Regions from separate parts of the Pantoea sp. SGAir0183 genome, predicted to be linked through region 1. Evidence: predicted binding sites of a transcription regulator. Region 1 holds the regulator's gene; each other region holds the start of a gene.
The links. Region 1 encodes PhoB, which activates phosphate uptake and scavenging genes when phosphate is short. Its sites were predicted from a motif close to CTGTCATAAAACTGNCNNAT; they were not measured.
Positions count from the first base shown of each region.

Region 2: a site for PhoB is predicted at 3,692-3,711, ahead of glpT (glycerol-3-phosphate transporter). Genes of this name have one in related genera too.
Region 3: a site for PhoB is predicted at 5,747-5,766, ahead of uvrB (excinuclease ABC subunit UvrB). Genes of this name have one in related genera too.

Region 1 is NZ_CP028053.1:3,316,963-3,325,120, reverse strand. It holds gene C1N59_RS15525 (cell envelope integrity protein TolA) at 1-17, opposite strand, end outside; gene C1N59_RS15520 (SbcC/MukB-like Walker B domain-containing protein) at 28-3,702, opposite strand; gene sbcD (exonuclease subunit SbcD) at 3,699-4,895, opposite strand; gene phoB (phosphate response regulator transcription factor PhoB) at 5,093-5,782, shown strand; gene phoR (phosphate regulon sensor histidine kinase PhoR) at 5,797-7,116, shown strand; gene C1N59_RS15500 (PstS family phosphate ABC transporter substrate-binding protein) at 7,130-8,050, shown strand.
Region 2 is NZ_CP028053.1:4,256,900-4,265,057, forward strand. It holds gene C1N59_RS19805 (dienelactone hydrolase family protein) at 1-531, shown strand, start outside; gene metR (HTH-type transcriptional regulator MetR) at 959-1,876, shown strand; gene C1N59_RS19815 (YehS family protein) at 1,961-2,440, shown strand; gene C1N59_RS19820 (carboxylate/amino acid/amine transporter) at 2,629-3,492, opposite strand; gene glpT (glycerol-3-phosphate transporter) at 3,850-5,190, shown strand; gene yigL (sugar/pyridoxal phosphate phosphatase YigL) at 5,232-6,032, opposite strand; gene pldB (lysophospholipase L2) at 6,087-7,079, opposite strand; gene rhtB (homoserine/homoserine lactone efflux protein) at 7,194-7,817, shown strand; gene rhtC (threonine export protein RhtC) at 7,882-8,158, opposite strand, start outside.
Region 3 is NZ_CP028053.1:3,059,624-3,067,781, forward strand. It holds gene moaE (molybdopterin synthase catalytic subunit MoaE) at 1-30, opposite strand, end outside; gene moaD (molybdopterin synthase sulfur carrier subunit) at 31-276, opposite strand; gene moaC (cyclic pyranopterin monophosphate synthase MoaC) at 269-754, opposite strand; gene moaB (molybdenum cofactor biosynthesis protein B) at 757-1,272, opposite strand; gene moaA (GTP 3',8-cyclase MoaA) at 1,287-2,276, opposite strand; molybdenum cofactor riboswitch at 2,265-2,398, opposite strand; gene yvcK (gluconeogenesis factor YvcK family protein) at 2,600-3,505, shown strand; gene uvrB (excinuclease ABC subunit UvrB) at 3,507-5,528, opposite strand; gene C1N59_RS14225 (ABC transporter ATP-binding protein) at 6,411-7,133, shown strand; gene bioD (dethiobiotin synthase) at 7,134-7,805, opposite strand; gene bioC (malonyl-ACP O-methyltransferase BioC) at 7,802-8,158, opposite strand, start outside.

The DNA of each region.
Region 1 (8,158 bases):
CCGGTCCATCTCAACATGGTTAACCTCTTACTGGCCGGGGATGTCAAGGGTGCTGTAACCCAGGCCATTCATTTTGCGTACCTTAATCTGAACGGGAATGCGCTCTTTCATGGCTTCAACATGGCTGATGACGCCAATAGTTTTGCCACTGGCGTTAAGCGCATCCAGGGCATCCAGAGCGGTGTCCAGCGTTTCGGCATCCAGCGTACCAAAGCCCTCATCCAGAAATAACGACTCAATGCGGGTTTTATGGCTGACGAGGTCAGACAGTGCCAGCGCCAGCGCCAGGCTCACCAGGAAACTTTCTCCGCCGGACAGCGTGCGCGTATCGCGGGCGCTGTCGGCCTGCCAGGTATCCACCACATCCAGTTCCAGCACATCGCTGGCACGTCGCTGTAAAAGGTAGCGACCGTGCAGGCGATCTAACTGACGGTTGGCCAGGGCCACCAGGTGATCGAGCGTAAGCCCCTGGGCAAAGCGCCGGAATTTATCGCCCGTTGCCGAGCCAATAAGATCGTTAAGCAGGGTCCATTGCGTTAACGCCGTCTCATCCTGCGCAATACGCGCCAGCAGCGTTTGCTGCTGGTTTCGCAGGCTGGCATCGCTGTCTAACTGCTGCTGTACCTGGCCCTGCTGGTTTGCATTTTCACGCAGGGACTGCTGTAAGCGCGCCAGCTCTGCCGCCAGCACGTCCGGTGAATCCGGCATCAAAGCCGGTTTTTGCTGCTGATGTGCCGCCAGCCGCTGCTGCAGTTCTGCCAGGCGTGCCTGCTGGTGCAGACGGTGCTGGTCAATCTGCTGAAGCTGCTGACGCAGTTGCTGCGCCGCCTGTTCATCCAGCAATGCCGCGCGCAGGTGCGTTTCATCAGCGAATTCGGCCGCCGCCAGCGCGGCGCTGAAGCGTTGTTCTGCTTCCGTGACGCGCCCGGACAGGCTCTGCAGTTGGCTTTCCAGCAGCGTCAACTGGCCATTAAGACGGCTGACCTCTGCCTGTGACTGATGCAGTGCGTTGCGCTGCTGCGTAAGTTGCGCCTCGTGCTGATCGACGAGCACTTGCATCTGCTGGCGCGCCTGAGCCACATCGCGATCGCCAAACAGGGCCTGACGCTGCTGCTGTTTTTCATGTGCCTGCTGCTGTAACGCGGTGAGCTGCTGCCGCTGCTGATCCAGGCGTTGCTGCTCAAGCTGTAACTGCTGTTGCAGCGCGTCAGCCTGTGTTTCCGCCCGTGCAAGTTGCGGCTGCAGGTTAGCAAGCAACCGCTCACTCTCTTGCCAGCGCTGCCAGCGCTCTTGCTGGGTTGCCAGCCAGCTGTCGCGCGCCGTACGTTCAGGTAAAGATAACGCCACGTCGCTGAACTGCTGTGCCAGCGCGGCTTCAAGCTGCTGGCCGTTTTCTGCGGCCTGACGCTGCTGTTGCTGTAACGCCTGAAGCGCCTGGTCCTGGCTTTCCAGTTGCTGCTGAGTCAACAGTAGCGTTTGCTGATGCTGTTGTAATGTCTGGTGCTGCCGCAGGTGGTGATCTTTGGCCGCCAGCACCGCGCGCTCGGCTTGCTCCAGTGCGTCAAGCCGGGCCGTAAGCGTCTGCTCGTGGCGATTTTGCGCCTGCTGCCACGCGATTCTTGCATCCGTATCTGTCAGCGGGAAGGTGAGCGCCAGCTCACTGCTCAGTTCCTGCCATTGTTGAGAAAGGGCATCAAGTTGTTGGGTCAGACCCGTGATTTCTTCACGCAGGGATTGCTGTTGAGCCTGTAGCTGCTTTATCTGCTCCTTCTTTGCCGTCCCGGTTTCACTCAACGCGTCTACCTGTTTTTGCAGCTCGGCTTTACGTTGTTGGTTAGCACTAACTTCCAGAGCACGATAGGTTTCGACCGCAGGATGCTCGCAGGCGCCGCACAACGGGCAGGGCTGCCCGGCTTCAAGCCGGGCGCGGTACTGTTCCAGGTCAGCAATCTGGCTTTCGAGCTGGCAAATTTTCTCTACGTCGCTGAGCTGCTGTTTTTCCCGTCGCCAGGTTTCTCTTAACGTCAGCAAAGCGCTTTCAGCCTGCTGCTGAGCCGTCTCAAGCTCATGCAGGCGTTTTTCGTACTGCGTGCGCTGCTGATGCAGGGGTTGCCACTGCGCGGCCACTATCGTCAGCGTATGGCGCGCCTCGCGCTGTTGCTGATGCTGGCTCAGTGCCTGACGTAAGGCTTCAGGTGGATGCGCGTTCTGAAGGGAAGTTAGTGCTTGCTCAGCCTGAGACAAGGACTGCTGCGCCTGCTGTGCGGCCTGATCCAGTGGCGTGAGTTGCTGTGCCAGCTGCTCAATATCCCCCTGGCGCTGATGAATGTGGCGCTGTTGCTGCTGTATCTGCTGATCCAGCTCAGCCTGTGCCGCTTCATAGCGGGTCAGTTGGGCAAAACGCTCTTTCCAGATCGGAAGGTGTTCACCCCATTGCGGCATGTCAGCTAACTGCTCACGTAGGGCATGCTGTTGGGCAATCGTCTCTTGCAGGTGGCGCACCTGGCGGGCTTCACTGTGTAACGCGGCTTCGCGCTGAGCGCAGTGTTGCTGTTGCCGTTCGGCATCCTGCTGTAGCTGCTGAATGTGCTCGTATAAGGCAGAGAGAGACTGATCAAGCGGAATGACCTGCCCGGTCAACAGCGTTTCCTGCTGCTGCTGTTGCTGTCGGCACTGTTCGTGCGCCGTGTCCGTTTCCGCATAGCGTTGCTGCAACACATGATGCGCCTGTGTGGCCGTGTGCATCTGTTGGCTGAGCTGCTGCTGACGTTCCCGCATCGCGTTGCGTTCGGCCAGCAGACTGTCACGTTGCTGCAACGGACCGCGCAGTTTCTCCGCCGGTTCACTGCGCGCCAGACGTTGACGATCCGGCTCTGCCGCCTGACTGGCGTGCTCTGCCACTGCGAGGGCCGCGGTTGCCTGCTCTGTATCCGCAATAGCCTGCTGATGCTGTTGCTGCCACTGTTGCTGCGCCTGCGCCACGGCAAGCGCGGCAGTCAGCTGGTGTTCAGCGTCGCTGAGGGCCTTTTTTTGCTGGTGCAGTGCAGTACGGGTTGCCTCATCAAGCAGCGCCATGCCGCCTGCCCGACTGCGTAACAGTTCCAGCGCCGTTTTGGCCGCTTTGTGGCGTTCGAACACGGCCATGGACAGACGACCATAAATTTCGGTTCCGGTCAGTTCTTCCAGCAGTTCTGCCCGCTCATTGGCTTTGGCGTTAAGAAACGCCGCAAACTGGCCTTGCGACAGCATCATTGAGCGGGTGAAGCGCGCAAAATCCAGCCCGCTCAGCGTTTCCGTAAGTTTGAGCTTATCGCTCACTTTATCTGCCACAATCTGATTATCGGCGCAGCGCGCCAGCTCAACGCGGGGAGCCTGCAGTTTACCGTCAGCGGTGCCGCGCGCGCGGTTCTGGCTCCAGAATGCCCGCCAGGCTTCGCCTTTAATTTCAAACTCGACCTCCGCCAGGCACTCGGCACAGTCGCGTGTCATCAGGGGGTTATGCCCCTGAGAGATGCCGCCCAGGCGCGGCGTCTGGTGATACAGTGCCAGACAGATGGCGTCCAGCAGCGTGGTTTTACCGGCGCCCGTCGCGCCGGTAATCGCAAACAGCCCGTTGCTGGCAAACGGCTCGGTGCGAAAATCAATAAACCACTCACCTTTGAGCGCGTTAAGATTTTTGAAGCGCAGCGTCAGAATTTTCATGGCTGTTCCTCCAGATCCGACAGCGTCTGTTTAAACCGCAGGGTGGTCTGGGCAATCTGATCCGCGTCCAGCGCGTCATCCAGCGCCAGTCGTCGGGCAAACACTTCTTCCACATTCAGTTCGCTCAGGGTTTCTTTATCCAGCTGTGCCAGACTGTGCCGGCGCTGTTCACGGCTGCGGCGCAGCAGCAAAACGTCTACGGGCAGGGAGGCCGTCAGCGCTTCTACCTGGCGCTGCAAATCACTTAAATATTCCTGCGTGGTCACTTCAATATCCAGCCAGACCGGTTTGGTCCCGTCGGGCGCAGAAAACTGGCTGAGCTGCCGGGTGATTTGCGCCAGCGAGCCTTTCAGGACCTGCATTGGCTGGAACAGGGGAATGGTCAGGGGCGTGACCGTCAGGCCTGACGGGCTGAAATCCAGCAGGAACACACTTTTTTCGCTGCCCAGTTCATCGAAGCTGAGCGGAATCGGCGAACCGCTGTAGCGAATATGATCGCTGTCGGCCACGCGCTGCGCACGATGAATATGCCCCAGCGCGATATAGTCCGCAGGCGGAAAGGCCGAGGCCGGAAAGGCATCCAGTGTACCAATGTAGATATCGCGCACTGAGTCGCTTTTGCTGACGCCGAGAGCAGTGAGGTGGCCGGTCGCGACGATGGGAAGCGCCAGATTCAGCGCCTGCGCGGCAGCAAAGCTGCGCTGATAATGGGCGGTAATGGCCTCCAGCAGGCTGCGCTGTTTATCGCGTCCTGACTGGCCGGCCTGGCTGCGCATAATATCGCGTGGCCGCAAATAAGGAATGGCGCACAGCAGCGCGCCCGGTTCGCCCCGACGCGTCGTTAACACCAGCACATCGTCCCCGTCCTGCGGCGTGGTAATCACGCGGGTATTCAGGCAGGCGAGCAGTTCACGCGACTCGTTCAGCGTCGCCACCGAATCGTGATTTCCTGCCAGCACCACCAGCTGACAGCCGCTGGGTTGTAACGCCACCACAAAGCGGTTGAACATTTCACGTGCATAGCTGGGCGGTGTGCCGGTATCGAATAAATCACCCGCCACAATCAGCGCATCCACCTGATGCTCTTCAATCCGGGCCAGCAGCCAGTCCAGAAAGGCCTGATGCTCAGCGGCCCGGCTTTTGTTGTAAAAGAACTGCCCCAGGTGCCAGTCCGCGGTATGGATAATGCGCATAACACTCCCTGCCATAACAAATCGCCCGGCGATTATACTGGCTCCATCACTAAAGCCACAAAACATGTCGTCATGTTGTCATAAATGGTTGTTGCAGGCCGGTTTTTATGGCTAACTTTTTCATAAAAGTGTCACAAAACTGACGCATAATGGCGCCGCAAATATCAGTGAAAGCCGTCCTACCTGCAGGAGTCATAATGGCTAAGCGCATTTTAGTTGTGGAAGATGAAGCTCCAATCCGTGAGATGTTATGTTTCGTTCTGGAACAAAATGATTATCAGCCGATTGAGGCAGAAGATTATGACAGCGCCGTCAGTAAGCTGATTGAACCCTGGCCTGACCTTATCCTGCTGGACTGGATGTTACCTGGCGGCAGCGGCATTCAGTTTATCAAACACCTTAAACGTGAAGCGATGACGCGTGATATTCCGGTCATGATGCTGACCGCACGTGGCGAAGAGGAAGATCGCGTGCGTGGCCTGGAAGTCGGGGCCGACGACTACATTACCAAACCGTTTTCCCCGAAAGAGCTCATGGCCCGTATCAAAGCTGTGATGCGTCGCATTTCGCCGATGGCGGTCGAAGATGTAATTGAAATGCAGGGCCTGAGCCTGGATCCCTCCTCGCACCGGGTGATGTCGGAAACCACGCCGCTGGAGATGGGGCCGACAGAGTACAAGCTGCTCCACTTCTTTATGACCCATCCTGAACGTGTTTACAGCCGTGAACAGCTACTGAATCACGTCTGGGGCACCAACGTCTATGTTGAAGATCGTACAGTTGACGTGCATATTCGCCGTCTGCGCAAAGCGCTGGAACTGACCGGTCACGATCGCATGGTACAAACCGTCCGCGGAACAGGTTATCGTTTCTCTGCCCGCTTTTAAACGGAGCTTTAATCGTGCTGGAACGCCTCTCCTGGAAGCGATTATTGTCCGAACTGGTGCTGGCGTGTTTGCCTGCGCTGGTACTCGGCCTGTTGTTCGGCTATCTGCCGTGGCTGTTGTTACTCAGCGTAGTCGGTATTTTACTGTGGCATTTTTATAACCTGATGCGGCTGTCGCACTGGCTGTGGCTGGATCGCACGATGACCCCGCCTTCCGGTCAGGCAAGCTGGGAACCGCTGTTTTACGGTCTGTATCAAATGCAGCTGCGCAACCGACGTCGGCGGCGTGAGCTGGGTCATCTGATCAAACGGTTTCGCAGTGGTGCAGAGTCGCTGCCGGATGCCGTTATCCTGACAACGGAAGAGGGCACCATCTTCTGGTGCAATGGCCTGGCACAGCAGCACCTCGGGCTGCGCTGGCCCGAAGATAACGGGCAAAATATCCTTAATCTGCTGCGCTATCCTGAATTTTCACGTTATCTGCGTCAGCGCGATTTCGACAAGCCGCTGACGCTGGTGCTGAATAACCAGCATCACATGGAATTTCGTGTTATGCCCTACAGCGAAGGCCAGTGGTTGATGGTGGCCCGCGACGTAACGCAAATGCACCAGCTGGAAGGTGCACGACGCAACTTCTTCGCCAACGTCAGTCACGAGCTTCGCACGCCGCTGACGGTGCTTCAGGGTTATCTGGAGATGATGAATGACTCGGTCATGAATCAACGTTCGCGTGACAAAGCGTTGCACACCATGTCAGAACAAACCCGCCGAATGGACAGCCTGGTGAAGCAGCTTCTGACGCTGTCGCGTATTGAGGCGGCCCCGGTCATCAATATGAAAGAAAAAGTTGATGTGCCGGTCATGTTGAAACTGCTGCAACATGAAGCGGAAACGCTGAGCGGCGGGCGACATCAAATCCATTTTCACACCGATCCGCATCTGAAAGTGTTTGGCAATGACGAGCAATTGCGCAGTGCCATCTCCAACCTGGTCTACAACGCGGTCAACCATACGCCAGACGGCACACGAATTGATATCAGTTGGTTACGCAGCAAGCAGGGCGCGGTATTTAAGGTCTGCGATAACGGTCCCGGTATTCCCGCTGAGCATATTCCGCGCCTGACCGAACGCTTTTATCGTGTAGATAAAGCGCGTTCACGTGCGACCGGCGGCAGCGGGCTGGGGCTGGCTATCGTCAAACATGCGTTGAGTCACCATAATGCCCGGCTGGAGATCACCAGCATCCCGCATCAGGAAACCTGTTTTACATTTACCCTGGCACCAAGGTTGATTGTCAGTAACGGGATGCAGGAGAATGCCGTTCATCAATCGTGAACGGACCGGAACGATGCGCGCTTTTCTCTTGGTGTTCTTTTCGCTGTTGCCAGCCCTCGGGCAGGCGCAGCCCGTCATGCTGTCCGGAAATCTCAGTAGCGCCGGCTCCGACACGCTCGGCTATCTGATGACGTTATGGGGAGATGACTTTAGCCGTCAGGCGCCTGGCGTGAACGTTCAGGTTCAGGCTTCGGGGTCGTCTACCGCGCCCACTGCGTTGACCGCCGGGGCCGTTCAACTGGGCGCGATGAGTCGTCCGATGCAGGCTGATGAGCGCCAGGCCTTTGAGGCGCGCTATGGCTATCCGCCGCTGGCCGTGCCGGTGGCAATGGATGCGCTGGTCGTGGTGGTCAATCAACGTAACCCGCTGCGTGAAATTGATCCGCGGCAGCTCGATGCGGTTTTTTCCATCACCCGGCTTTGCGGCGCGCATCAGGTTCCACAACGCTGGGGTGACCTGGGACTGCGCCAGACAGAATGGCAGCAGCGTCCCATCCAGCGCTATGGCCGTAACTCCGCCTCGGGAACATGGGGCTTTTTCAAACAGCAGGCGCTGTGTCAGGGCGATTTCCGCAATGACGTGGCCGAGTTTCCCGGCTCTGCCGCCGTGGTACAGGCCGTAGCCGGTAATCCCCGCAGCATCGGCTATGCCAGTTTTGGTTTCCATCTGAGCGGCGTCAGGTTGCTGCCCGTGGTGACCAAAAACGGCGACGCGGTGGCACCGGATCCAGAGACTATCCGTACCGGCCGCTATCCATGGTCGCGTCCGCTTTATCTCTATGTGAATAAAGCGCCAGGTAAACCTTTACCGCCACTGGTCGATGCCTTTTTACGACAGGTGCTTTCCAGTCAGGGGCAACAGCGCGTCAGCGAGGCCGGGTATTTGCCGCTCTCTGCGGCGCAGATTGCTCAGGCTCGCGCTTCGCTCGAATAACGCCCACCTGCCCGTCAACAAACGTCGTTAGCGTCACCGTAAAACAGCCTGCCTCCGGACCCGTAAGCCCGATCAGGCTGTCTGTCCTGCGGCCGCTGACAGAAAAGC
Region 2 (8,158 bases), 940 kb from region 1:
GGCGACCCCAACGACTACAACGATATTCCTACGCTGTTTAAAGAACTGGTCAGCAAGGTGCCTGACAGCCAGGTACTGGCGGATCTCGATCATGCCGCTAACTGGGCGGCCCGCAACGGTGGCGATATCCGGCGGATGGGAATTACCGGTTTCTGTTGGGGCGGACGCATCAGTTGGCTCTATGCGGCACACAACCCGCAACTTCGCGCTGCCGTGGCCTGGTATGGTCGCCTGGTAGGGGAAAAAACCATGAAGCAGCAAAAACATCCTATCGATATTGCTGTGGATCTGAACGCGCCTGTGCTGGGTTTGTATGGTGGTCAGGATGACGGCATTCCGCTGGAAAGCGTGGAGCAGATGCGCCAGGCCTTACATGCTGCAAACGCAAAGGCAGAGATCATTGTGTATCCCGATGCCGGGCATGCTTTTAACGCCGACTATCGTCCGAGCTACCATGCCGAATCGGCAAAAGACGGCTGGGCACGTATGTTAGCCTGGTTTAAGCAGTACGGTGTCGCATCCACTGAGTGATAAAAAAGGGCGCGTAAGCGCCCAAACTCTCGCGTCGCCATCCAACACCCGCAAATCTGAGAGCTTTTCCGCGTTAAGCCTGCTCACAAGCCTGGTGGGTTTTCAGGCTGGATTGCGGAGTGTCCCATAGCCGTTCTGCAGCAACATAACGCGCCTCATTTTTTCTGCTATTTCTTGAGTGAATGTCGTCACCCTCCGGTCCGTTCCGTTTGGATAAGCAAATACTCATTTTTCAGTTCGCGCCGCACACCTGTACATGAAAAGCCGGGAGTAGGGTTATGGATTGGTATTTGCTATTCTCCAGAAATGCCTGGGTCAGTCTGATCGCCAGTCACGTTTAGCCGTCCAGATGTTTACACCGCTATATTCTGCGGGTACTGTATGTCTCTCAAGCGCAAATTATTCAGTTTCGATGTGAAGGACCCTCATGATCGAATTCAAACATCTCCGGACGCTTCAGGCTCTGCGGAATACCGGCTCGCTGGCCGCCGCGGCCGCCCAGCTTCACCAGACGCAGTCGGCGTTGTCACATCAGTTCAGCGATCTGGAACAGCGGCTCGGATTCCGCCTGTTTGTACGCAAAAGCCAGCCATTGCGCTTCACGCCGCAGGGCGAAATTCTGTTGCAGCTGGCGGAACAGATTCTGCCGCAAATTCAGCAGGCGCTTCAGGCCTGCCATGAGCCGCAACAGACTACGCTTCGTGTTGCCATTGAATGTCATAGCTGCATTCAGTGGCTTACGCCGGCACTGGATAAGTTTCGTCAGAGCTGGCCACAGGTGGTGATGGATTTTAAATCAGGTGTGACCTTCGATCCGCAACCTGCACTGCAACAGGGTGAGCTGGATATCGTTTTAACGTCCGATATTCTGCCGCGCTCGGGCCTGTTCTATTCACCGATGTTCGATTTCGAAGTGCGCCTGGTGCTGGCACCCGATCATCCTCTGGCTCAGGTCGAACATATCTCCCCTGACGCACTGGCCGACGAAGTGTTGATGATTTACCCGGTGCAGCGTCAGCGGCTGGATATCTGGCGTCATTTTCTTCAGCCCGCGGGCATCAGTCCTGCACTGAAGAATGTGGATAACACGCTGTTGATGATTCAGATGGTGTCGGCGCGCATGGGCATTGCCGCGCTGCCACACTGGGTAGTGGAGAGCTTTGAAAAACAGGGGTTAGTGATCACGAAAACACTGGGAGAGGGATTATGGAGTCGGCTTTATGCCGCCGTGCGTGACGGCGAGCAGCGTCAGCCTGTGCTGGAAGCCTTTATCCATTTTGCCCGTCAGCATGCCTGTGAACATTTGCCTTTTGTCAGGAATGCCGCGCATCCTGCAGCCGTTTAGCCGCATGAGCGACAAAGCTGCGCGGCGGCGGGCAAAATCCCCTATAATGCGCAGCCTGTTGACTGACCTTGAGACGATCTCACCATGACTAACAACGATATTTTGCGCAGCGTGCGCTATATGCTCGATCTGAACGATGCCAAAATGGTGGCGATTTTTGCCTTAGCGGAGTGCGAGGTTCCTCAGGCCGATATCACCAGTTGGCTGAAAAAAGATGAGGATGCGGCATTTCGCCCCTGCCCCGATGTCCTGATGGGCTATTTCCTGAATGGCTTAATCTTTCATCGCCGTGGGAAAAGTGAGGATGCCCCTGCGCCTTCCATCGAGCGTAAGATGAATAACAACATTTTCATGAAAAAGCTGCGTATTGCATTTGACCTGAAAACGACCGACATCCCTGATATCCTGAAAAAAGCCAACTTCACCGTGTCTCAGGCAGAGATTGGCGCGATCTTCCGTAAACCGGATCACAAAAACTATCGTGAATGCGGTGACCAGATTCTGCGTAATTTCCTCAAGGGGCTGACGATGATTCATCGCCCTGCGCCAGTTAAGCCCGCTTAAACCAGCCGCCGACTTACGCTCGTCCCGCCGGAGAAAGCGCACCGGGATAACAATGCGGTCCGCTCTGCCGGGCGAGCAGACGTCGTCTTGCTCGCCTTCTGCCGACGCGCGCCCCGTCCGCCATGGGATCGCAACAGACTGAGCGGCCTGCTACTTTTGGCGTCGATGCGCGGCGATGCCTTGTTTCTTCACTGTTGATTGTTCTTACCGACCACCCAGCGCTTATGGACCCACAAGGACGCTACTATCACGAGCGCACCGGCAATAAAGCTTGGCCAGTGTGGCTTTTGCTGCCATATCGCCAGGTTGACCAGCAAGCCTGCCGGCACATGCATGTTGTTCATGATGCCCAACGTGCCAGCATCGACCTGCGTAGCACCGTAGTTCCACATAAAGTAACCCAGTCCGGACGCCACCACGCCCAGCCAGACCAGAATGCCCCACTGCAGTGAGGTGGTCGGGAGTTTATGCGGGTTGCCCCAGACGGCCCAGGCCACCACCGCAATCAGCACCGCGCCCAGATAGAACCACGAAAAGGCCGTGTGCTGCGGCACAGGACGGGTTTCCTGCAAACGTTTGTAGCCCACCATACCTGCTGCAAAGCAAATATTGGCTAACTGTACCAGCAACAGGCCGAACCAGAAGTTATCGCTGACTTTGTCATAACGAATGATTGCCGCGCCCGCCACAGCCAGCAACGCACTGAAAATGTACCCTGCGCGCAGAGGCCGTCGACTGATCACGTCGTAGATCAACGTGACGTACAGCGGCGTCATCACGGTAAACAGCAGGAATTCAGACACGCTCAGATAGAGATAGGCTTCGAAACTCAGTAAATACATGATGCCCAGTTGCAGCATGCCTACCAGCATATACAGCAGGAGCGTAGAGGGGCGATAGCCGCGCCAGCGCAGGAAAGGCAAAAATACCACGGCCGCCAGCGCCAGGCGCATCAGCACCGAAAACCAGCTGTCAACCTGACCGGCAAGATACTCGCCAATCAGGCTGAATGAAAAAGCCCACAGAATGGTAGTAACAATCAATAAAAGCACGGTAACAACCCCGAAATAAACAGAGCGACAGTGTAAACAATGTCCGCACAGCAGGGAGATTTATCTGGTTGACATCTGTGCATTAACCAGGCAGTTACGCATTAATCTGCCGGTCAGGCTTTTTATCTTCTCATCGGGCATATCCTGTCAGCAGAAAAATGTGCGCATCAGCGCATCGGCCTGAGCTTTTTGCGCCAGATTGTCATAAATCTGTAACATATTTGTCATTCATCACAGTAAAGCCATGTATCTCTGTCTATTCTCTGCGCGAAATGGCGCATCCCGATCGCCGTTTTCTTGAGTTTTGCCCAACCTGCCGGGAATCAAAATCATAATGCGCCCTGGAGGGCCGCCGCTATGTTGAGTATTTTTAAACCTGCACCACACCAGCCCCGGGTCGAAGATCATCGTATCGATCCACGCTACCGTCGCCTGCGCTGGCAAATCTTTATCGGAATTTTCGTTGGCTATGCGGCCTACTATCTGGTTCGAAAGAATTTCGCCCTGGCGATGCCCTACCTGGTTGAACAAGGCTTCTCACGCGGCGATCTGGGTTTTGCGCTTTCAGGCATCTCCATCGCCTATGGCTTTTCCAAATTTATTATGGGTTCGGTGTCAGACCGGTCGAATCCACGGGTCTTCTTACCTGCCGGCTTAACGCTGGCGGCTGCTGTAATGCTGATTATGGGGTTTGTGCCCTGGGCAACCTCCAGCATTATGGTGATGTTCGTACTGCTGTTCATCTGTGGCTGGTTTCAGGGAATGGGCTGGCCGCCCTGCGGACGCACTATGGTCCACTGGTGGTCACAAAAGGAGCGCGGCGGCATCGTTTCTGTGTGGAACTGTGCGCATAACGTCGGCGGCGGGATTCCGCCCCTGCTGTTTCTGCTGGGGATGGCGTGGTTCAACGACTGGAAAGCCGCGCTATATATGCCCGCCTTCGGGGCGATCGCCATTGCGATTCTGGCCTTTGCCCTGATGCGCGATACGCCGCAATCTTGTGGATTACCGCCGATTGAGGCCTATAAAAACGACTATCCGGTGGATTACAACGAAAGTCATGAGGAAGAGTTCACTGCCAGACAAATCTTTATGAAGTATGTCCTGCCCAACAAACTGCTGTGGTACATCGCTCTGGCAAATGTGTTTGTCTACCTGCTGCGTTACGGCATCCTCGACTGGTCACCGACCTACCTGAAAGAAGTAAAGCATTTCACGCTTGATAAGTCCTCCTGGACCTACTTCTTTTATGAGTATGCGGGCATTCCCGGTACGCTGTTGTGCGGCTGGATGTCAGACAAGGTCTTTCGCGGCAACCGTGGTGCGACAGGGGTGTTTTTTATGACGCTGGTTACCGCTGCTACCGTCATCTACTGGCTAAATCCGCCGGGCAATCCCGGTGTGGACATGGCCTGCATGATCGCGATTGGCTTTCTGATTTATGGACCGGTAATGCTCATTGGTCTGCATGCGCTGGAGCTGGCACCCAAAAAAGCGGCTGGCACGGCTGCCGGGTTTACGGGGCTGTTCGGTTATCTGGGTGGCTCAGTCGCGGCCAGCGCCATTGTGGGTTATACCGTCGATTATTTCGGCTGGGATGGCGGATTCATCGTGATGATTGCCGGCGCCGTTATGGCGGTAGTGCTGCTGCTGTTAACCATGATCAGTGAGCACCGGCATAAGCAAAAAAGGGCATAACGGATTTGCCAGAAGGCCGGCTTACCGGCCTTCTTTTCGGATTACGACAGATAGAGTGTTCTCAGCGTCTCCGGGACGGCATCCTGGGCATTACTGCCAATCACTTCCAGTTCAGGTAAGGTGTCTTTCAGACGCTGATGGGCGTTAGCCATAATGCAGCCTTTGCCTGCCATACTCAGCATTTCGACATCATTCATACCATCACCAAACGCAATACAGTCTTTAAGCGTAAAGCCTAACTGTTTTGCCACCGCTTCCAGGGCATGGCCTTTTGACACGCCGCCTGCCATCACTTCGAGGCAGGTCGGCAGCGAAAAACTCACGTTAACCCTGTCGCCCCAGCGTGCTTCGATGGCCTGCTCCATAGGGACAAGGTGTTCCGGTTCTTCACAGGTAAAAAAGACTTTGCTGATGCCATCCGTCGGCAGCATGCCCGGCTCATAAACCTGATAGTGAAAATCGGACTCGCGAAAATAATCCTTCTCCGCCGGACTGCAGCGGCTGACAAACCACTCATCGTCGCGATAAACATGCGTCAGCACGTCCGGATGATGATACTGCAGACCAAACAGATCGTGGGCGATGTCCGCGTCCAGATTGTGGCTAAAAACCAGCTCCCCTGCCGGATTGTGAACGCGCGCGCCGTTTGACGTAATCATGTAAGCCGGAATCCCCAGCTTGTCACGCATTTGCCCGACATCGATGTGATGACGGCCTGTGGCAAAAATAAAGTGAATGCCCTGCGCGACCAGTTGCTGAAGCGTTTCGCGCGCATTGGCGGTCAGGCGATGTTCGGGAGAAAGCAGTGTGCCATCCAGATCGGACACAACAATGTGGTACATGAAAACCTCGGGTATCGGTGTCGGTTGGCCGTAGCCGGTAATGTAAATTGCGAACTAATGCTGCGATAAAAAGAAATCGACGATGGTATTGAGCGCTTCGGCGCGCATGCTGTCCTTTTCAAACAGGATCTCGTGGCGCGCGCCGCTGATAACCTGCGGTGTCCGGCCCTGACAGGGGTGACCGGCTGCCGCCATCGCGTCACAAAACAGATCCTGCGAGCGATTATCCACCACGCTGTCTTCACTGGCCTGCAGCACCAGCAACGGAGTCGTAATGTTATCCACCTGGCTCAGAATATTGCGCCCGGCATGAATCCCTTCTCTGACCCAGTGATACGTAGGTCCGCCCACGCGAATAGCCGGATCATCCGCATAAAAACGCAGACTGCGGCGGTAGCGCTCATGGCTGTGCGTTAACCGGTTGATGCCGAAAGGGTGCGCCCGCCAGCGCCCTGTGCCTAATGCATAACCCTCACGCACAGCGGGGCGCTTTTCCGCCCAGTCAAGAATCTTATGCGCCAGAAAAGCGGGTAACGGCAACGCAATCCCAAACATGGGAGCCACCAGCGCGGCGGCATGAAATGCACCGGGCTGACGCGCCAGGAAGAGCGTCAAAATCGCGCCGCCCATCGAATGAGCCAGTGCATAGCGCTGCTGATAATGACGGCTCACAATCTCTTTGAGATAAAGCGTTTCGAGGTCATCAACATAATGGCTGAACTCCACCACATGCCCGCGGTGAGAGTCATCCAGCAGACGATCCGATCGCCCCTGACCGCGATGATCGAGCACGATCACATCAAAGCCGCAGTGAAAAAGATCGTAAGCCAGTTCGGGATACTTAACGTAGCTTTCGATGCGCCCCGGCACGATAAGGATGACGCGTTTATGTTGCGGTGAAATGAACCGGACATAGCGCAATGTCAGGTTTCCAACGCCAGTGAATTCGCACTCTTCACGGCTGTGCCAGAAATCAAGCAGTGGACCAGTAGCAAAGGCGGCAAAGGCCTTTTCGCGTCGCAGCCAGCTTGCCCTGTGTTGCTTCATCCGCCCTCCTGATTGCCGGAAAAAAAGAGTCTGAACGGCCGCATGATGTCCATGGCTCTGCGCAGCATTCTGGCGTATTGTGTCACACTTCAGACGAGACCGGGAGTACAACCCATGACCATCGAATGGTGGCTGACCTACCTTCTTACCACCACAATTCTGAGCCTCTCACCCGGCTCAGGCGCGATTAACACCATGAGCACCGGCATCAGCCACGGTTATCGTGGTGCCGTCGCCTCCATCTCCGGGCTGCAGGTAGGGCTCGCGCTGCATATCGCCCTGGTAGGGGTGGGTCTTGGCGCGCTGTTTTCTCAGTCGCTGCTGGCGTTTGAGATTCTGAAATGGGCCGGTGCCGGCTATCTGGTCTGGCTGGGTATTCAACAGTGGCGGGCTGCCGGCGCCATTGATCTCAACGCGATGTCAAAAGCGATGCCGCGTCGCCGCCTGTTTAAACGGGCTGTCATGGTGAACCTCACCAATCCCAAAAGTATTGTGTTTCTGGCCGCGCTGTTTCCGCAGTTTATCCTTCCTCATCAACCCCTTATGCTGCAGTATCTGGTTCTGGGCATAACCACCGTACTGGTGGATATCGTGGTGATGATTGGTTACGCCACCTTAGCGACGCGCATTGCGGGCTGGATCAAAGGCCCTAAACAGATGAAGCTGATGAACCGTATTTTCGGGGGATTATTTATTGCGATTGGCGGACTGCTGGCCAGCGCAAGGCGAATGGCCTGATGTACACCTGCAGCCGCACGACAGAGCATACTGTCGGCGGCCGCATAAAGCCGGTCTGGCGACCTTAGCGTGACAGGATAAGATGAATGCCAAATCCGGCGAACAGTACGCCCGCCATGCCATCCACCCACTTCGCGGCACGCTGATATTTATCCCGCATCCATGGCAAAGCAAAAATTGCGGCGACCAGAGAAAACCATGCAAAGGTTTCGACGCTAATCAACACAAACAATCCCCAGCGCTCCAGCCCACCGACATCGTTACCGATAAATAATGAGAAGACGCTACCAAAATAGATCACCGCTTTGGGGTTAGAGAGATTGGTTAACAACCCTTTGATA
Region 3 (8,158 bases), 260 kb from region 1:
CGCGGGACCGACCCGAATTTGCGTGTCCATTTATCCTCCGGTAACGGGTGGGAAAAAGGCGACTTCATCGCCGTCCTGTAAAGGGTGCGTCATGGGGCGTAGTGTCTGGTTAACCGCCGCCAGTAATCGTTCGCTGTCGAGCGCCAGCGCCCAGCGTTCGCCCTGCTGAGACAACGCTGTCCGCAGCGCCGCGACGTCGGGATAGTCGGCGGCCAGCGTCAGCGAGTCCGTGCCCACCAGCTCCCGCACCTGCGCAAAAAACAGTACCTTAATCATGGGCTGCCGCCTGAAAATCGCCGCTTTTGCCGCCGCTTTTATGCAGCAGGCGCAGCCGATCAATCACGATATCTTTCTGGACGGCTTTGCACATGTCATAGATGGTCAGCGCCGCCACGGAAGCCGCCGTCAGGGCTTCCATTTCTACCCCGGTTTTCCCCGTCAGCCGACACAGTGAGGTGATGCGAACCCGGTTCAATTCGGGTTCCGCAACCAGGTTGATCTCCACTTTGCTCAGCATAAGCGGATGACAGAGTGGGATCAGTTCCCAGGTGCGTTTTGCCGCCTGAATACCGGCAATGCGCGCTGTGGCGAACACATCACCCTTATGGTGACGGCCTTCCATGATCATCTGTAACGTTTCTGGCTTCATCAGTACCAGCACGTCGGCCTGCGCTTCGCGTACCGTGTCGTCTTTGGTGGAAACATCCACCATGTGGGCTTCGCCCGCGGCGTTGATGTGGGTAAGTTGTGACATGCTTAAAGCTTCTTTAAATGAGTGACAAAATTGCAGGGACGCGTACGCGCATCCAGTTGGTCAGCGATGATGCGTTCCCACGCGGTGGTACAGGCTGACGTTGAGCCCGGGACCGCAAAGATCAACGTCTGGTTAGCGAGACCGGCCACCGCACGGGACTGCAATGTCGAGCCGCCAATGTCTTCGTAAGACACCATGCGGAACAGCTCGCCAAAGCCGTCAATCTCCCGATCGAACAACGGCAGCAGCGCCTCAGGCGTGCTGTTTTTCGCATTGAAGCCGGTGCCGCCATTAATAATGACCACCTGGACATCTTCACTGGCGATCCAGCGCGACACAATCGCGCGAATACGGTAAACATTGTCGGGAACAATGGCGTGATCGATCACGCTGTGGCCCGCCTCGGCTGCCGCTTCACGCAGATAATCGCCGGAGGTATCGCTGCTGGCATCACGGCTGTCAGAGACCGTCAGCATAGCGAGCTGTAACGGTTGAAACGTGCTGGCTGATTTGCCCATGTCTGCTCCTGCAGTTAACCGCCAATATAAGAAAGATTTTGTGTAATACCGGTATTTCCCTGTAACAGGAAATGCGTCTGCTTCTTCTGGCCCAGGCTGCTGGCAATGCGTGCCTGAAGTTCATCTTGCTGGTCGTCAGAGGCCAGCAGATCGCGTAAAGGAATCCCGCCATCGCCAAACAGGCAGAGATGCAAATTTCCCTGTGCGGAAACCCGCAGACGGTTGCAGCTGGCGCAGAAATCTTTGGAATACGGCATGATCAGCCCGATTTCACCGACGTAATCCGGATGATAAAACACCTGGGCCGGGCCATCACTGCGGCCGCTGATACGACGCTGCCAGCCCTGAGCAATCAGCTGATCGCGGATAACTTCGCCCGAGACATGCTGCTGGCGAAACAGCGCACCGCCCTCGCCGGTTTCCATCAGTTCGATAAAACGCAGCTGGATGGGACGCGTACGGATCCAGTCAAGAAAGGTCGCCAGATGGTGGCTGTTGACATCGCGCATCAGCACGCTGTTGACTTTGACCTGGCTAAAACCCGCCTCAAAAGCCGCGTCAATCCCGGCCATCACCTGGTGGAACTTGTCCTGACCGGTAATCGCATGAAACTGACGTGCATCAAGGCTGTCCACGCTGACGTTCAGCGCGGTCAGTCCCGCGTCGCGCCACTGCTTAACATCGCGCGCCAGTCGGTAGCCGTTGGTGGTGACCGCAATCTGGCGAATCGCAGCATTTTCGTTAACCGCGGCGATAATGTCGGTGAAATCACGACGTAAAGAGGGCTCACCGCCGGTCAGACGCACTTTTTCAGTGCCCGCCGCCGCAAAGGCGCGCGTGACACGGCGAATTTCATCCAGTGAGAGAAAGCTTTTATTGCGGATACCGTTTGGCTGATAACCCTCCGGCAGGCAATAGGTACAACGGAAATTACAGACATCCGTGACCGAGAGGCGCAAGTAATAAAACTTACGCGCAAATGCATCAGTAAATTGTGACACCAGAGAACACCTTTCCAGTTCGGGAGATGCAGTCATTTCTTCCTGCACCCTGGCAGCGCGGAGGCTACGGCCTGAATCCCCTATCCGCAGACGTAGGCATTCAGGCTTGAGTGTACGTTAACCGGCTGATTAACGCGGTATACAGATGGTAGCGCGATTAGGGTAAATGCGCCATCCACGGCTTTTACTCTGTGTGCGCAGTAACGTTAACTTTCACCGTATTTCGCGCCCGGGATACGGTAAACTGCCGGTCATAAACTGACACACATCATCCTCGTCTGCACCCTGCGCGTTTCACGCCTCTGCAGACGCGAAAAAGGAGAAATATGAATCGAACACTGGCGGACCTGGATCGCGTCGTGGCACTGGGCGGCGGACATGGATTAGGTCGCGTGATGTCGGCCTTGTCACCACTGGGTTCGCGCCTGACCGGCATCGTCACCACCACTGATAACGGTGGCTCCACCGGTCGCATCCGTCGGGCTGAAGGCGGTATCGCCTGGGGCGATCTGCGCAACTGCATTAACCAGTTGATTACCGAGCCCAGCGTCGCGTCCGCGATGTTCGAATACCGCTTTACCGGCAATGGCGAACTGGCCGGGCACAATCTGGGCAATTTAATACTGAAAGCGCTGGATCATCTGAGCGTGCGTCCGCTGGAAGTGGTCAATATCATCCGAAATCTGCTAAAAGTTGACGCGTTTTTAATCCCGATGTCTGAACATCCGGTGGATTTGATGGCAACGGATGACGAAGGCAATGCCGTTTATGGTGAAACCGCCATTGATGAGATGCGCGCACCACCACAGGCGTTAATGCTGCATCCTGTGGTGCAACCGACGCGCGAAGCGCTCGATGCCGTTGCAGAAGCCGATTTGATTCTGATTGGGCCAGGCAGCTTCTACACCAGCCTGATGCCCATTCTGTTAATGAAAGAGATGGCGCAGGCGCTGCGCCGCACGCCCGCGAACATGGTGTTTATCGGCAACCTGGGCCGTGAACTCAGTCCGGCGGCGGCGGCGCTGACCGTGGCGGATAAGCTGAGAATAATGGAAGAGGCGATTGGTAAACGGGTCATCGACGCCGTGGTTGTCGGACCGGCCACGGACGTCAGTCTGATCGACAACCGCCTGATCATCCAGGAGCCGCTGGAGGCCGCAGATATTAAATATCGTCACGACCGCCAGCTGCTGCGCGGCGCGCTGGAGCACGCCATTCAGCGGTTTAACTGACTCAGGACACCGCGATAAACAGCGTGCGCAGTTCCTGGAGCTGATCGCGCAGGCCAGCAGCCTGTTCGAACTCCAGGTTTTGCGCATGCTGCTGCATCTGCCCTTCCAGTTCGTGGATCTTTTTCTGCAACGCCTGCGGTGACAACGCCAGGTAATCCGTCTCTGTCTCGGCGGCGTTGCGCTTGCCGGGTTTGGCTTTACCCCGCGTTTTCACCACGTTATTGCCCAGTTCCAGAATATCGGTGATTTTCTTATTCAGGCCCTGCGGTACGATGCCATTCTCTTCGTTGTAGCGCTGCTGCTTCTCACGACGGCGCTCAGTTTCTTCAATGGCGCGCGCCATGGAAGGCGTGATCTTATCGCCGTAGAGGATCGCTTTACCATTGATGTTACGTGCAGCGCGCCCGATGGTCTGGATCAGGGAGCGCTCGGAACGCAGGAACCCCTCTTTATCGGCATCCAGAATGGCCACCAGCGAGACTTCCGGCATATCCAGCCCTTCTCGCAGCAGGTTGATGCCCACCAGCACATCAAATTTGCCCAGGCGCAGGTCGCGAATAATTTCCATGCGCTCGACGGTATCGATGTCAGAGTGCAGATAGCGCACCTTTTCACCGTGTTCTTCCAGGTACTCCGTCAGGTCTTCGGCCATGCGTTTGGTGAGCACCGTGACCAGTACGCGTTCATTGACGTTAACGCGCTGGCGGATCTCTGACAGCAAATCGTCCACCTGAGTCGCCACGGGCCGCACCTCAAGGATCGGATCCAGCAGCCCCGTCGGACGCACCACCTGATCGATCACCTCATCGCCCGATTTTTCCAGCTCGTATTTGCCTGGCGTGGCGGAGACATAAATGGTCTGAGGGGCCAACGCCTCGAACTCTTCAAATTTCATGGGGCGGTTGTCCAGCGCCGAAGGCAGGCGGAAGCCATATTCGACTAACGTCTCTTTACGCGCCCTGTCCCCGCGGTACATGCCGCCAATCTGCGGAATGGTTACGTGCGACTCATCGACAACCAGCAGGCCATCCGCCGGCAGATAGTCAAATAAGGTCGGCGGCGCTTCCCCCGGTCCGCGGCCAGACAGATAGCGGGAGTAGTTTTCGATACCTGAGCAGTATCCCAGCTCCCCCATCATTTCAAGGTCAAACTGCGTCCGTTGGGTAATACGCTGCTCTTCCAGCAGTTTGTTGTTTTCCAGCAGGATCTTGCGCCGTTCGGCCAGTTCAACCTTGATGTCTTCCATGGCCTGCAGGATACGCTCACGCGGCGTAACGTAGTGCGTTTTAGGGTAAATGGTAAAGCGCGGCACCACCGATTCGACCTGACCGGTAAGCGGGTCAAACAGGGACAGCCGCTCCACCTCTTCATCGAATAATTCAACCCGCAGGGCCATATCGTCAGATTCGGCCGGGAAGATATCAATGACTTCGCCCCGGACCCGGAACGTCCCGCGCTGAAACGCCTGATCGTTACGCGTGTACTGTAACTCCGACAGGCGACGCAGGATGCTGCGCTGATCGATTATCATGCCGCGCGTTAAGTGCAGCATCATTTTCAGATACAGATCGGGATCGCCCAGGCCGTAGATGGCAGACACAGAGGCCACGACAATCACGTCGCGCCTTTCCAGCAACGCTTTCGTCGCGGAGAGGCGCATTTGCTCGATATGTTCGTTAACCGACGCATCCTTTTCGATAAAGGTATCCGAACTGGGCACGTAAGCTTCGGGCTGGTAGTAGTCATAGTACGAGACAAAAAACTCTACGGCGTTTTCGGGAAAGAACTCCTTCATCTCGCCATACAGTTGCGCCGCCAGCGTCTTATTAGGAGCCAGCACCATGGTAGGACGATTCAGGTCGGCAATAACGTTAGCAACGGTAAAGGTTTTACCCGATCCGGTTACGCCTAACAGCGTCTGATGCGCCAGGCCGTCTTCCAGTCCGGCTTCCAGACGGCGGATCGCTTCCGGCTGATCGCCAGAAGGCTTGAAAGCGGAGTTCAGTTTAAAATCTTTACTCATGAATGCGGTTCCTGCAGAAGAAAGACGGCGGGCAGCCCATTATTTTACTCTGCTATGGCAATTTTGCCAGAAAAAAATACTGGATATAATACCAGTGATGATGCACAGTATTGTCGTCAGGTTTTACTTGACTCTGGCACTTTTGCCCAGGCAAACACCCGTTTTTGTTGCGCAAGGTTATCCCCAAGCCACGTATTGATTTAACATTTGTCAAGCCTGTGTCATAAAATTGCAGTTTGATGAATCGCGTCCAATCCGGCAGGCTTGTTTTTTACTAACACACTGATTTTTAATAGTAAGTAAAAAAAGCCCAGATTGTCATCATTACGTGACCAGGCCGCGTATTTCCTCGCTTCTAACCTGTTTTCATTATCTAATGCACAAGGTTATCCACAGGAATAGTGGATAACTGATGAGAGGCCTTGGAATATCGGCTGTGCATAATTTTTTCTGCCGCCGCGTTTTGATGAAAAAAAATTTTTTTTAGCGAAATTTTTAACGCCAATAGCGTTGTTTTAGCGCAATGCATGGCGCGCATTCAACGTTGATCGTCTGGCTTTTCAGGTTGCTGTTTTTTACAGCAGACTGCCTGCGCCATTTATGGGCAACTGCACCTGACGCTCATTTTTCCTGCACCCTCATCGCGCTACGCAGTCGTCCCGCCCGTCAATTGTTCACTTTTGCTTATATTTAAACCGTCAAAATTCCGCATGTTAAGCGCGCAAACTTCGTTCACTCCGACTCTGGCCCGGTAATTGCATGCTCTGTGATCAGGATGTCATGCGCCACAGCAGCAGTCATAGCCCTGCTATTCTGGTAGTGCGATTTACCCGTTATGAGCAGCAAAACATTCAGGTTAATTATCTGGAAGGAGCGCGTCAGATGCTAAGTTTACGGTCGGTGAATCAGTTTTACGGAAAAAATCATATTCTCTGGAATGTGGACCTTGACCTGCCCCCCGGCACCTGTACCGGCATACTGGGACGTCCCGGCATGGGAAAAACCACGCTGGTGAACTGCATCATGGGTAAGCTTCCCATCAACAGCGGCACGATTAGCTGGCAGCAGGATGGCTCGCCGCCAGAGGATTTGCTGTCGCAGCCTGCCGATCAACGTGCACGCCAGGGCATTGGTTACGTGCCACAGGGACGACATATTTTCACGCAGATGAGCGTAGAAGATAACTTACTGATTGCCCTGCTGGCAGGCGCTGAATCGCGCGAAAATCACCGGCCTATTCCGGAAATGATTTTTGATCTTCTGCCGGCTCTCTATTCGCTGCGTCAACAGCGCAGCGGGGATTTGCCGGTTTACCAGCAGCAGCAACTGGCCCTTGCCCGCGCGCTGGTATTACAGCCACGCCTGCTGATTCTGGATGAGCCCGCCGATGGCATGGCGCCCTGGCTGGAAGAAGAGATGGGTAACCTGATTCGGCGTCTTAACCGGGAGTACGGCCTGACGATTCTGCTGCTGGAGCAGCGGGTTTCCCTGATTCGGCGCGTCGCTGACAGCTTTTTGCTGTTGCATCGCGGGCGTAATGTGGCGCAGGGTAACGTCACCCTGCTGGATGACGGTACGCTCGATAAATGGCTGACGATGGCGTGATTAATCCGGTAGCGTCAGATAGTGACCACAGTCCGCCTGCTGGCTGTCATCCGCTAACCAGGGAATGACACCTAGACAAGGCGCGGGCAGGCGCTCCTTCAGGGCCGTAAGGTATGCCTGATAACGCTGGCCGGGCGGCTGAACCGTGTTGGCAATCCAGCCAGCCAGTCGCAGTCCACGCGCCCTTACCGCCTCGGCGGTCAGCATGGCATGATTAAGACAGCCCAGTTTTACACCCACCACCAAAATCACCGGTAGCCGTTCAGTCTCAACCCAGTCGGCATAGGTTTGCGTTTCAGACAGCGGCGTATACCAGCCGCCCGCGCCTTCAATCAGAATCCAGTCAGCCAGCGGCTCCAGCTCGCGAAGCCCTGCCGATAGCGTTGAAAAGGTAATTGGCCTGCCTTCCTCTGCGCTGACGATATGCGGCGATGTCGGCTCCATAAAGGCCAGCGGATTCACCTGCTCATAGCAGAGCGGCACACTGCTGTAACGTTGCAGCGCCAGCGCATCGCTGTTACGGATGCCTTCTGCGGTTAACGTACAGCCCGAGGCCACCGGTTTGTAGCCCGCACAGCGGTAGCCTGCTGCGCTCGCCGCCTGCAGCAGGGCGCTACTGGCAACGGTTTTACCGACTTCAGTATCGGTACCGGTGATAAACCAGCGTGTCATGATTCACTTACTCCATACATCAAATGATAACTGAGGCGGAAACCCTGTTCGTCCCGTGGCCAGTGGGCTTCAAGCTGTGCCAGACGGCGACGCGTCAGCACATAATCGGCCCGTCCGGCATGCAGATGCGTTGCGCCAATGCCCTTCAGAGAGCGCATGGCGCTGAGCGCATCGGGAAAATGCAGGGTGACGGTTTGCGCGTGACAGCGCAGCCGTTGTGTAGCACAGGCCGCGGCGATCGCCTGCGCCGGCAGAAAGCGGTTGGCGTGCACATGCGCGTCAAGATGCGACCAGGCCTCGTGAACCTCATGCAGCGATCCCGCGCTCAGCGTTGAAAACAGCATACAGCCGCC